4 regions of the Kosakonia calanthes genome follow, and region 1 is predicted to be linked to each of the others. Evidence: predicted binding sites of a transcription regulator. Region 1 holds the regulator's gene; each other region holds the start of a gene.
The links. The regulator CRP, encoded in region 1, controls carbon source genes, mostly activating them, when cyclic AMP is high. The targets are predictions, from matches to a motif close to ATGTGANNNNNNTCACAT.
Positions count from the first base shown of each region.

Region 2: a site for CRP is predicted at 1,214-1,231, ahead of AAEY27_RS00805 (PTS mannitol transporter subunit IICBA). Genes of this name have one in related genera too.
Region 3: a site for CRP is predicted at 1,367-1,384, ahead of AAEY27_RS11870 (iron-containing alcohol dehydrogenase). Genes of this name have one in related genera too.
Region 4: a site for CRP is predicted at 1,540-1,557, ahead of uxuA (mannonate dehydratase). Genes of this name have one in related genera too.

Region 1 covers NZ_CP151800.1:457,058-460,202, reverse strand. The annotation lists gene AAEY27_RS01935 (phosphoribulokinase) at 1-253, shown strand, start outside; gene AAEY27_RS01930 (OsmC family protein) at 281-685, opposite strand; gene crp (cAMP-activated global transcriptional regulator CRP) at 998-1,630, shown strand; gene AAEY27_RS01920 (YccS/YhfK family putative transporter) at 1,679-3,145, shown strand, end outside.
Region 2 covers NZ_CP151800.1:195,368-198,512, reverse strand. The annotation lists gene AAEY27_RS00815 (peptidase domain-containing ABC transporter) at 1-244, shown strand, start outside; gene AAEY27_RS00810 (hypothetical protein) at 308-625, opposite strand; gene AAEY27_RS00805 (PTS mannitol transporter subunit IICBA) at 1,377-3,145, shown strand, end outside.
Region 3 covers NZ_CP151800.1:2,547,516-2,550,660, reverse strand. The annotation lists gene AAEY27_RS11875 (dihydrodipicolinate synthase family protein) at 1-37, opposite strand, end outside; gene AAEY27_RS11870 (iron-containing alcohol dehydrogenase) at 130-1,266, opposite strand; gene dtnK (D-threonate kinase) at 1,441-2,676, shown strand; gene AAEY27_RS11860 (D-threonate 4-phosphate dehydrogenase) at 2,669-3,145, shown strand, end outside.
Region 4 covers NZ_CP151800.1:920,567-923,711, reverse strand. The annotation lists gene AAEY27_RS04375 (helix-turn-helix transcriptional regulator) at 39-818, shown strand; gene AAEY27_RS04370 (cold-shock protein) at 862-1,104, opposite strand; gene cspE (transcription antiterminator/RNA stability regulator CspE) at 1,061-1,273, opposite strand; gene uxuA (mannonate dehydratase) at 1,635-2,702, shown strand; gene AAEY27_RS04355 (gluconate:H+ symporter) at 2,763-3,145, shown strand, end outside.

The DNA of each region.
Region 1 (3,145 bases):
GCGCGTGCCGACGGTTGATACCTCCAACCCGTTTGCCGCGAAAGGCATTCCTTCACTGGATGAAAGCTTTGTTGTTATTCACTTCCGCAATTTAGAAGGGATCGACTACCCGTGGTTGCTCGCAATGTTGCAAGGTTCATTCATCTCGCATATGGATACGCTGGTGGTGCCAGGCGGCAAAATGGGGTTGGCGATGGAACTGATCATGACGCCGCTGGTACAACGGCTGATGGAAGGGAAAAAGATTATATAGCCCGGACTGCGCCGCCGGGCTGCGTAATCAGGCTTCGATCACTTCGTAGGAGTGGGTGATATTCACCGCTTTTTCCAGCATCAGCGCCACAGAGCAATATTTCTCTGCCGACAGATCAACCGCGCGAGAAACGGCGGCATCTTTCAATGCGTTACCGGTGACGACGAAGTGCAGATTAATATGGGTAAACAGGCGCGGCGCTTCTTCACGGCGCTCTGAGGTCAGTTTCACTTCGCAGTCGGTGACGTTATGACGCCCTTTTTGCAGGATCGACACCACGTCGATTGCGCTGCACCCGCCTGCGGCCATCAGAACCATTTCCATTGGGCTTGGCGCTTTGTCGCCAGAGTTGCCGTCCATCAGAATTTGGTGACCAGAAGCGGACTCACCAAGGAACGTTAACCCTTCAACCCATTTCACACGTGCCTGCATTTTCATCACTCCGGAGTTGCAATTTTCTTTACAGATTACGCGCACATAAGAAAAGCCGCAACGGAAGGCGACCTGCGTCATGCTGAAGCGAGACACCAGGAGACAGGCGTTAAAAGCTATGCTAAAACAGTCTGGATGCTACAGAGATACATTGACGTTACGCATGTACGCAAAGGACATCATACATTAGAGGCCGCAGATGACGCTGACGGTCCACTTCCCGGGATTTGGGAAGCTTTGATTGCAACCCCAGAAACAGGGTTCCCTTACGCCCGGCTTCTGGAGCCAGCTTATAACAGAGGATAACCGCGCATGGTGCTTGGCAAACCGCAAACAGACCCGACTCTCGAATGGTTCTTGTCTCATTGCCATATTCATAAGTACCCGTCGAAGAGCACGCTTATTCACCAAGGTGAAAAAGCGGAAACGTTGTATTACATCGTCAAAGGCTCAGTGGCAGTGCTCATCAAGGATGAAGAAGGTAAAGAGATGATCCTCTCTTACCTCAACCAGGGCGATTTTATCGGTGAACTGGGCCTGTTCGAAGAAGGTCAGGAGCGCAGTGCCTGGGTACGCGCCAAGACCGCCTGTGAAGTAGCCGAAATTTCCTACAAAAAATTCCGTCAGTTGATCCAGGTTAACCCGGATATTCTGATGCGTCTCTCCGCGCAAATGGCGCGTCGCCTGCAGGTGACTTCGGAGAAAGTCGGCAACCTGGCGTTCCTGGACGTTACAGGCCGCATTGCGCAAACGCTGTTGAATCTGGCGAAACAGCCGGACGCAATGACCCACCCTGACGGCATGCAAATTAAAATTACGCGTCAGGAAATTGGTCAGATCGTCGGTTGCTCCCGTGAAACAGTCGGTCGCATTCTGAAAATGCTTGAAGATCAAAACCTGATCTCCGCCCACGGCAAAACCATCGTCGTCTACGGAACACGTTAATCTGCAAAACGGCGCATCGCTTATCCGGTGCGCCGTTTTTCTTTCCCCATGTGGCGCAGGCTGATTTATCACCCCGAGATCAACTACGCACTGCGACAAACGCTGGTGTTGTGTTTGCCTGTGGCGATTGGTTTGCTGGTCGGCCATTTACAACAAGGTCTGCTGTTCTCCCTCGTTCCCGCCTGCTGCAACATTGCCGGTCTTGATACACCCCACAAACGTTTTTTCAAACGCCTGATTATTGGCGGCTCGCTGTTTGCGGGCTGTAGCCTGGCCGTTCAACTACTGCTTGCCGACGATTTTCCCTTGCCGTTGATCCTGACCGTGCTGACGTTGCTGCTCGGCGTAACGGGGGAAATCAGCGCGCTGCATGGGCGTTTATTACCGGCCTCGCTGATTGCCTCTATCTTTACGTTGAGCCTCGCCGGGAATATGCCGGTGTGGGAGCCGCTACTGATTTACGCGCTGGGTACGCTCTGGTACGGGCTGTTTAACTGGTTCTGGTTTTGGATGTGGCGCGAGCAGCCGTTGCGCGAATCGCTCAGTTTGCTCTACCGGCAACTGGCCGATTATTGCGAGGCAAAATATAGCCTGCTGACCCAGCACGCAGACCCAGAAAAAGCCTTGCCGCCGCTGCTGGCCCGCCAGCAAAAAGCGGTAGATTTAATAAGCCAGTGCTACCAGCAGTTGCACATGCTGGCGGCCAATAAAAACAATGATTACAAACGCCTGCTGCGCGTCTTTCAGGTTGCGCTGGATTTGCAGGAGCATATCTCCGTCAGTTTGCATCAGCCTGCTGAAGTGCAAAAACTGGTCGAGCAAACCCACGCCGAGCAGGTTATTCGCTGGAATGCGCAAACCGTCGCCGCTCGCCTGCGCGTGCTGGCGGATGACATTCTTTATCACCGCTACCCGACGCGTTTCACCATGGAGAAACAAATCGGCGCGCTGGAAAAAATCGCCCGTCAGCACCCGGACAACCCGGTCGGGCAGTTTTGCGCCTGGCATTTCAGCCGTATCGCCCGCGTACTGCGTACGCAGCGCCCGCTCTATATTCGCGATCTGATGGCCGAGAAGCAGCGCCGTTTACCGCTTTTCCCGGCGCTGAGAAGTTATCTGTCGCTAAAATCTGCCGCCCTGCGCAATGCCGCGCGCATCAGCGTAATGCTCAGTATCGCAAGCCTAATGGGCAGCGCCCTGAACTTGCCGAAGCCGTATTGGATCATGATGACGGTGATGTTTGTGACGCAAAACGGTTATGGCGCGACGCGGGTGCGCATTGTCCACCGGGCAGCGGGCACGTTTGCGGGACTGATGATCGCCGGGGCAACCCTGCACTTCCACGTGCCACTCGGTTTCACGCTGGCCGCAATGCTGCTTATCACGCTGGTCAGCTATTTGATTATTCGCAAAAGCTACGGCTGGGCGATGGTCGGTTTTACCATTACAGCCGTTTATACGTTGCAGATCCTGACGCTAAATGGCGATGAGTTCATTATCGCCCGGCTTGTTGAT
Region 2 (3,145 bases), 260 kb from region 1:
CTATGAAACGCTGATCGGTGAACTGGGTGAAGGGCTTTCCGGCGGGCAAAAGCAGCGTTTATTTATTGCGCGCGCGCTATACCGCAAACCGAAAATTCTTTTTATGGATGAAGCGACCAGCGCGCTGGACAGTATCAGCGAAGGATTTGTGAATCAGGCAATAAAACAATTGAACATTACCCGCGTTATTATTGCTCATCGCGAATCCACAATTCTGCTCGCCGATAGAATCATTACGATGTGAAAAATAAAAGCACCGCTTAAACAAGCGGTGCTTTTAAATTATTCAGAGGGTATTGCAATACGATTATTTAAACGGGTTGAACATGCCGATAATGGCGTTGCCAATATCGGAGATGCCTTTACCCACAGTGCTGGCGATATAACCGCCCAGGCCGACACCCCATTCAGCAACAGAAGTCAGACCTGCAACGCTCGCATCAACAACCGCGCCGATGCCGCCACCCAGCAGAGCACCTACGTTAGCTGCGCCGGTGTTAGAACCATTGCTCCAGTCAACAACGGCACCGATACCCCCACCCAGCAGACCACCCGCTTCCTGGCCAAAACCCAGACCGATACCGCCGTTTACTTCTTCCAGTTCAACATTATTTAATTCACGCATTTTTAAAGCTCCTTTTTAAAGATGATTACTACTGAACGTTTTTAATTATTACCAATTGTATTAACCGGATTCAATTATTATTTTTCCGACCTTAATTTTAAATAACCTTTTAATTATTCACGGCAGATAAGTACTCAGCGTTAATATATTTACTGTAAAGATGATTCACTTATCTTAATTATATATATGCTAACAACCAATTATTATGCCTGCTTAATAAATTGAAAAAGCGAGAAAAAGAGGCGAACGCGTATAAACGCTGAAGCGATAAGGGCTGCGCATTTTTTCCAGGTCGATTCATCAGAATGCAAACTCCGCGACCCAGGATTATTACCTTTGCAAAGGGTGAAAGAGGGTTACAGGTTGGCTGGTGCTTAAATGCACAATTTGCTGTTGATCACATTCGGATTTTTCTCGAAAAAATTTCTTGTGACTTAGATCACAAATAAATAACAAAGTACCAGGCCTTAAATGTGAATAACATCACACTTACAGGCCTGTAACGCTTAGATTTTGTTCTTTGTACTTTTTTTACACCGAACTTTTGTGATCAATATCACGCTAAGTGACAGGTTACCCCCTGCCTTAGTGTGATAAACATCACATTAATGAGCGCCATCTGGACAGGTGAGTGATTCGGTGCGAGATTTCGCGTCACAGATAACCCAGGTCCGGCTACCTCTGCCGCCTCGTTAACAACAAACCTCGGGCTTCCGGCCTGTGCGATAGCAAACATAAGAAGGGGTGTTTTATGTCATCCGATATCAAGATCAGAGTGCAAAGCTTTGGTCGTTTTCTCAGCAATATGGTGATGCCCAACATCGGCGCGTTTATCGCGTGGGGGATCATCACCGCATTGTTTATTCCTACAGGGTGGTTACCAAACGAGACGCTGGCGAAACTCGTTGGTCCAATGATTACTTATCTACTGCCGCTGCTCATCGGTTTTACCGGTGGTCGTCTGGTTGGCGGCGATCGCGGCGGTGTCGTCGGCGCGATCACCACAATGGGTGTTATCGTCGGTGCGGATATGCCGATGTTCCTCGGCGCAATGATCGCAGGCCCGCTGGGCGGCTACTGCATCAAGAAATTTGACGCGTCCGTAGACGGTAAGATCAAATCCGGTTTCGAAATGCTGGTGAACAACTTCTCCGCTGGCATCATCGGTATGATCCTCGCCATTCTGGCTTTCCTCGGCATTGGCCCGGCGGTTGAAGTGCTGTCTAAAGTACTGGCTGCTGGCGTTAACTTCATGGTTGTCCATGACATGCTGCCGCTGGCGTCTATCTTTGTTGAACCGGCGAAAATCCTGTTCCTCAACAACGCCATCAACCACGGTATCTTCTCGCCGCTGGGTATTCAGCAGTCTCATGACCTCGGCAAGTCCATCTTCTTCCTGATTGAAGCGAACCCGGGTCCGGGTATGGGCGTTCTGCTGGCGTACATGTTCTTTGGTCGCGGCAGTGCTAAACAGTCTGCTGGCGGCGCGGCAATCATCCACTTCCTGGGGGGGATCCACGAAATTTACTTCCCGTACGTGCTGATGAACCCGCGTCTGCTGCTCGCCGTTATCCTCGGTGGTATGACCGGCGTGTTCACCCTGAGCGTGCTGAACGGCGGCCTGGTGTCTCCGGCTTCTCCGGGTTCTATCCTGGCGGTGCTGGCAATGACGCCAAAAGGTACCTACTTCGCTAACCTCGCGGCGATCTTCGCAGCGCTGATTGTCTCCTTCGTGATCGCCGCTATCCTGCTGAAAACCAGCAAAGTGAAAGACGAAGAAGAAGAAGATATCGAAGCAGCGACCCGTCGTATGAAAGACATGAAAGCCCAATCTAAAGGCGCGGCGGCGCAGGCAACGGGCGACGTGACGGGCGATCTGAGCCATGTGCGTAAAATCATCGTGGCATGTGATGCCGGTATGGGTTCCAGCGCCATGGGTGCAGGCGTACTGCGCAAAAAAGTGCAGGATGCGGGTTTGACCAACATCTCTGTGACCAACAGCGCCATCAACAGCCTTCCGTCTGACGTTGACCTGGTGATTACGCACCGCGATCTGACCGAGCGCGCGATGCGCCAGGCGCCACAAGCCCAGCATATTTCGCTGACCAACTTCCTGGACAGCGGCCTGTATACTGGCCTGACTGAGCGTCTGGTTGCCGCACAGCGCCACACGGACAACACCACCGCGAAAGTTAACAGCAGCCTGCAAGACAGCATCGATACGTCTAACAGCCACCTGTTCAAACTGGGCGCAGAGAACATCTTCCTGGGTTGCAGCGCGAGCCACAAAGAAGAAGCTATCCGTTTTGCCGGTGAGCAACTGGTGAAAGGCGGCTACGTTCAGCCGGAATATGTTGACGCCATGCTGGAACGTGAAAAACTGACCCCGACCTATCTGGGTGAGTCTATCGCGGTACCGCACGGCACCGTTGAAGCGAAAGATCGCGTGCTGAAAACCGGCGTCGTGTTCTGCCAGTACCCACAAGGTGTACGCTTCGGCGAAGGGGAAGATGACATCGC
Region 3 (3,145 bases), 2.1 Mb from region 1:
CAATCGCCGTCAGCACGCCTTTGATTTGTTTGTTCATGACTTTTCCCTTGTTAGCTGCTTGCGGCCCGGTACGTTTGATTGCCGGATGGCGGCTGCCGCCTTATCCGGCCTACGAACCCGTGCCCATCATTAAAACAACGTCTGATAAATGGCCTGCACCTGCTGGTGATCCACGGTGCAAGGCGCGTTATTCATCAAGCGCTTCACATTCAGCGCAGCGTCGCTCAGCGCCGGGATATCCTCGCGCGGCACGCCGAGCGCTTCGAGGTTGTCGGGCAAGTTCAGGCGCTTCACCAGCGCGGCGAACCAGTCCACTAATGCATGGGATTTTTGTTCGTTATCTAACGTGGTATCCGCGTCGGGCACCAGATCCCACACCTGGGCGAATTTCTCGACCGCATAGGGGCGAACCACTTTCATGCATGGCGCGAGCAGAATGGCGTTCGCCACACCGTGCGGCAGGTGGTATTTGCCGCCGAGTGGATAGGAAAGCGCGTGCACCAGGTGTGTTCCGGCGTGGGTGATCGCCGCGCCGCCGTAATAAGACGCCCATAGCATTTCGAGACGCGCATTGAGGTTGTGCGGTTCGTTGACAGCGGTTTCGATATTGCGCAGCAGTTTACGCAGGCCGATCAGCGCAACGTTGTCACTCACCGGATTGGCGATGGTGGCGGTGAAGCACTCAATCAGATGACACAGCGCGTCAATGCCGGTGGAAGAGGCGATATGTGCGGGCATGCTGGTGGTCAGCTCCGGGATCAGCGCCACATAATCCGGCAGCATCACCGGCGAGATAATGCCGATTTTGGTGTCCTGCTCCGGGATAGCGAGAATCGCGTTCGGCGTCGCTTCCGAGCCGGTTCCTGCGGTGGCGGGGATCAGCAGAGAAGCCACGCGCTCGGTCGGTTTTTCCCCCGCCAGCAGCGCATCCAGGCCAGGCGACACCGGGTGGCAGAGCACCGACAGCAGTTTGGCGACATCCAGCACGCTGCCGCCGCCAATACCAACCACCAGGTCGAACGCGGTTTCACGCAGGTTCTGCATAATCTTCGCCACGTCGTGCTGGCTGGGTTCCGGCGGCACGTTGTCAATTAAGTGCACATCGCGGTCTTCGGCGCTCAGCAGCGCGCGGATCTGTTCCGTGGCTGCAAGCTTGATGATGTTGCTGTCGCTAACCAGTAACACGTTCTTTTTACCTGCAAGCAGGGGCGCAATCGCCGGGATTGCGCCCGCACCGCTTATCAAGGTGCTGTTAATCGTTACCACAACCTTCTCCTGTCTCTGTTATGGTGATTGAACTCAATCAATATTTGTCAATCACCGTCACTGCATGGCCTAAATTTATAATTTATTCGCAAACTGAATAAGTTGATCTTGCTCACATATAATCAATCATGATTGAATATAATCATAATCAGCGCATAATGACCCGGAGAAGGGATGAACGAACAACTGGCGAACCAACAGATAGTGATCCTCGCCGATGACTTTACCGGCGCGAATGACGCGGGCGTCAGCCTGGCGCTGGCGGGGATGCAGGTTGAAGTGGCGCTTATGGCGGGTATCGCCCGCCAGGCGCAGGCGGTTATCTACAACAGTGATAGCCGCGCATTAAGCAAAGATGAGGCGCATGCGCGGGTCGTGGCACTCATCGATGACATCATTACCCGGCACGCGCCGGGTTGGCTGGTAAAGAAAATCGACTCCACGCTGCGCGGCAATATCGGCGCGGAAGTGGCTGCGATGCGCCAGGCCTGCAACACGGCGGCGGTGATTGTGGCGCCGGCATTTCCGGCGGCGGGGCGTACAACCCACAACGGGCAGTGCTATGTCAACGGGGTGCTGCTGACCAACACCGAATTCGCCACCGATCCGAAAACGCCCGTCACCAGCGCCGACATCGGCAGCCTGCTGGAAGCGACATGCCGTTATCTCAAACCTGCCGATGTGGCCGCAGCGCTGGCAGAAGCAACAATCGACGCGCCGCAACTGCTGGTGGTGGATGCCGAAACGGATGCGGATCTCGACGCGATTATCCAGCAGGTGATGAGCGCAGGCGTGGCGCCGCTGCTGGTTGGTTCCGCTGGCTTATGCGATGCGCTGGCCCGCGCGTTATCCGCCCGCAAGTCGTCCCCAGTGCTGGCAATTGTCGGTTCAATGAGTGAGATCGCTCAGCAACAACTGGCGCACGCCAGCGAACACCCGCGTGTGGCGCGCTTGTTGATTGATATTGAAACGGTATTTAGCGGCAACCCGGACAGTTATCGCCAGCAGATTGTCGAGGCGCTGGAGCAGGGCAAACACTGCCTGGTACACACCTGCCCGGATGCGCAGGCGCGTCATCAGATTGAGGCGTTGTGTTCCCGGCTGGGGTTAAGCCGCAGCGAATTGGGCGAGCGGATTTGTACTTTTCTGGCTGACTTAACGCGCGATGTGCTGGGCGAGGTGACGCCCGCAGCATTGTACCTTTCTGGCGGCGATGTCGCGGTGGCGGTCGCGAAAGCGCTGGGCGCGACAGGTTTTCGTATCCACGGCCAGGCTGCAGGCTGCGTGCCGTGGGGACATTTTTTAGGTTGCGAATGGCAACGACCGGTGATGACCAAGGCAGGTGGCTTTGGTGACGAAACTACCTTGCTTAAGGTTCTGCATTTTATCGAGGAGAAATCGAGTGACTAATATCATTGCTGTAACGATGGGCGACCCGGCGGGTATTGGCCCGGAAATCATCATTAAATCGCTGGTCGAAGGAGAATTAGCCGGATCGCCGGTGGTGGTGGTCGGCTGTGCACAAACGTTCCGCCGCATTCTGGCGCTGAATATCACGCCGCATGCCGAACTGCGCGTCATTGAACAGGTGGTCGACGCGCATTTTGCGCCAGGGGTGATCAACGTGATCGATGAACCGCTGGCGGATGCGGCCGCGCTGCAACCGGGCGTGGTGCAGGCGCAGGCTGGGGATCTGGCTTATCGCTGCATTAAACGCGCCACGGAACTGGCGATGCGCGGCGAAGTAAAAGCTATCGCCACCGCGCCGCTGAATAAAGAAGCGCTGCATCTGGCCGGCCATCACTATCCGGGTCACACCGAGTTGCTGGCGCACCTTACCGACAGCAAAGATTACGCAATGGTGCTGTACACCGACAAA
Region 4 (3,145 bases), 460 kb from region 1:
CAATATTGGCACTTATACTGGTATTAACGAGTACCACCATGGAAAACACTTTATTTGCCGGGCCGAAAACGCTCGGCGATTTTTTGCGATCGCAGCGCGAAAATACTGCGCCCGCGGATATTGGCCTCCCGGCGCAAGGACGGCGGCGCACGCGTGGATTGCGGCGCGAAGAGGTCGCGCAACTGAGTGGGATCAGCACCACCTGGTATACGTGGATTGAACAGGGGCGCGACATTGTGGTGTCGCCGCAAACGCTGTCGAACATCGCCACGGTGCTGAGAATGAAGCCAACGGAACGCAACTATTTATTCCATCTGGCGCGGCAAAACGATCCTCAGGAAGAGCAGGTAGCCACGGTAGAAAATGAAGCGCTGGCGGCCGTGCATCAAGTGGATTGCCCCTGCTATTTGCTAGATCTCACCTGGAATATGCTGGCGTGGAATAAGGCTGCCGAAGTGTTGTTTAGCGGCTGGTTGGGGGATGATTCGCAACCGAATATGATGAGTTTTATGTTTCGTCACCCGCTTGCGCGGACGCTGGTTGCTGACTGGGAAACCCGTGCCAGCCGGATTGTCGCCGAGTTGCGCGCCGATGCGATGCACTATCCGCACGATCATGGGCTGAACAGTTTTGTGCAGAGTTTGAGTAACGATAGTGAGCTGTTTCGGGCGTTTTGGTCGCGTCAGCAAGTGGTTGTTCGTGAAGGCGGTGAGCGCGTTTTTCTGCATCCGCAACAGGGAGAATTGCACTACCGGCAGATGACCTGGCAACTGACCAGCAATCGCTCGGTCAAAATGATTATGTTAATGGCGGGGTGATATTGCAGGCATAAAAAAAGGCCAGAAAACTGGCCTTTTTTTATTATTTACGGAAATCCAGTGCTACATGGGATGACTGGAAAAGCGCGGCGATATTATCAAATGTCATCATTGCTGATTTGCAAAAAATACACTTGGCACCAACCGGATTTTTCTCAGTAACATCAAAACTGGAAATTCTGTATTGCGACCCGTGACAGCACGGGCAGCGAAAATGGATACGGTTACTAATTTCGTTATCCTTAGCGCGGTACCACGTTTGCGGCAGCCGGGCCTTTTGCACCATTTTCAATGGTGAATTCAACTTCTTGATTTTCATCAAGAGTACGGTAGTTATCGCTCTGGATTGCAGAGAAATGTACGAATACATCTTTGCTGCCGTCTTTAGGAGTGATGAAACCGAAGCCTTTCTCAGCGTTGAACCATTTTACGATACCAGTCATTTTATTAGACATGTTTGTTACCTTCTATTTTGTTAGCCATTTTTGGCAGCAATGGTCTGAGACATTATTTTTATCAGAGTGTAAAGAAGACCCAAAAAGAAGTAACAACGAGGTACTTAGAGATGAGAGAGACTTTAGTGAACTACTGGAGATAATGAATTATCAAACCGACGACGCATTAACGCATGGTTGTGCCTCACGAAGCAAGTTTTAATTCAAAAAGTTTTGTCAGCGATGTGTAAACCCAAGATAAGCAACGTCACTCGCAAAACAACGTTGTGTGAAGCAGATCGCAAAAAGTTGCCGGGACGCACGTTATTATCAATACTAGTATGGCAGTTGAGTTTGTTTACTTTTAAAGGTGGTAATGAGCATGCAAATGACAATGCGCTGGTTTGGACCAGTTGAAGACAAGATTCCGCTGGAACACATCCGCCAGGTTCCAGGCGTTGAGGGCGTTGTAGGCGCGCTGTACGACGTGCCGGTTGGCGATGTGTGGCCCAAAGAGAAAATCCGCGCGCTTGCCGACCAGGTTCACAACGCTGGCCTGACAATGGAAGTTATTGAAAGTGTAAACATTCATGATGATATTAAAATCGGCCTTCCTAGCCGAGATCAGCTGATTGCGAATTACCAACAAACCATCCGCAACCTGGCGGAAATCGGCGTTAAAGTCATCTGCTACAACTTCATGCCGGTCTTCGACTGGATGAAAACGGACATGAACTACGTTCTGCCGGATGGTTCATTAACGATGGCGTTTGAGAAAAAAGGCATCGATAAAACCCTCGACGAAGTCGTAAAAGAAGTGCTGGAAAACTCCAACGGCTTCGCCCTGCCAGGCTGGGAGCCAGAACGTCTGGCGAAAGTGCAGGAACTGTTTGCCAAATATAAAGATGTCGATGATGCGAAGTTGCGGGAAAACCTAGTGTACTTCCTTGAGCGTGTTATTCCGGTATGTGAAGAAGTCGGTGTTAAAATGGCAATTCACCCGGATGATCCACCGTATTCTATTTTCGGTTTACCGCGCATTGTTAAAAACCGCGACGATCTCGACTGGATTTGTAATGCAGTAAATTCTGAAGCCAATGGAATTACATTGTGTACCGGTTCGATTGCCGAAGATCCGGATAATGACGTTTATCAGATCCTCGCCGAATTCACCCGGCGCAAGCGCATTCATTTTGCGCACGTGCGTAATATCAAACTGATTAAAGATAAAGATTTCTACGAATCAGCGCATTTATCCCGCTACGGTTCGCTGGATATGCACAAAGTCATGAAGGCGTTGTACGACAATGGCTTTGAGGGCTACATCCGCCCGGATCATGGGCGCTTTATCTGGGGTGAAACCGGGCGTCCCGGTTACGGCCTTTACGATCGTGCGCTTGGCGTTACCTATTTACACGGGCTCTGGGAAGCCCTCGAAAAACAAAACTAATATTTTATGGCCGGTGGTTCCACCGGCTTTTCTTGATGACAAATCCGTAAGGTATTCTCTATGTCCCCGCTGTTAGCATTATTCTGGGTGCTGGTAGGTATTGCGCTCTTAGTTGTCATGAACCTCAAATATAAATTTCATAATATTTTCGCCTTACTGATTGCGGGTATTTTTGTCGCAATTATGGAAGGAATTCCGCTCGACAAAATAGTGACCGTGATTCAGGACGGACTGGGCGGCATTCTCGGTCACCTTGCGCTGATTATTATATTTGGCGCGATTATCGGGAAATTTATGACAGAATCCGGTGCCAGCCAGCGAATCGCTGACACCGTTATTGAACGCTGTGGTACGCGTTTTCTTTCCGTCGGTTTAATGTTTATTGGCGTTATTTTTGGTATCGCGATGTTCTACGAAGTGGCGTTTTTGATTGCCATGCCGCT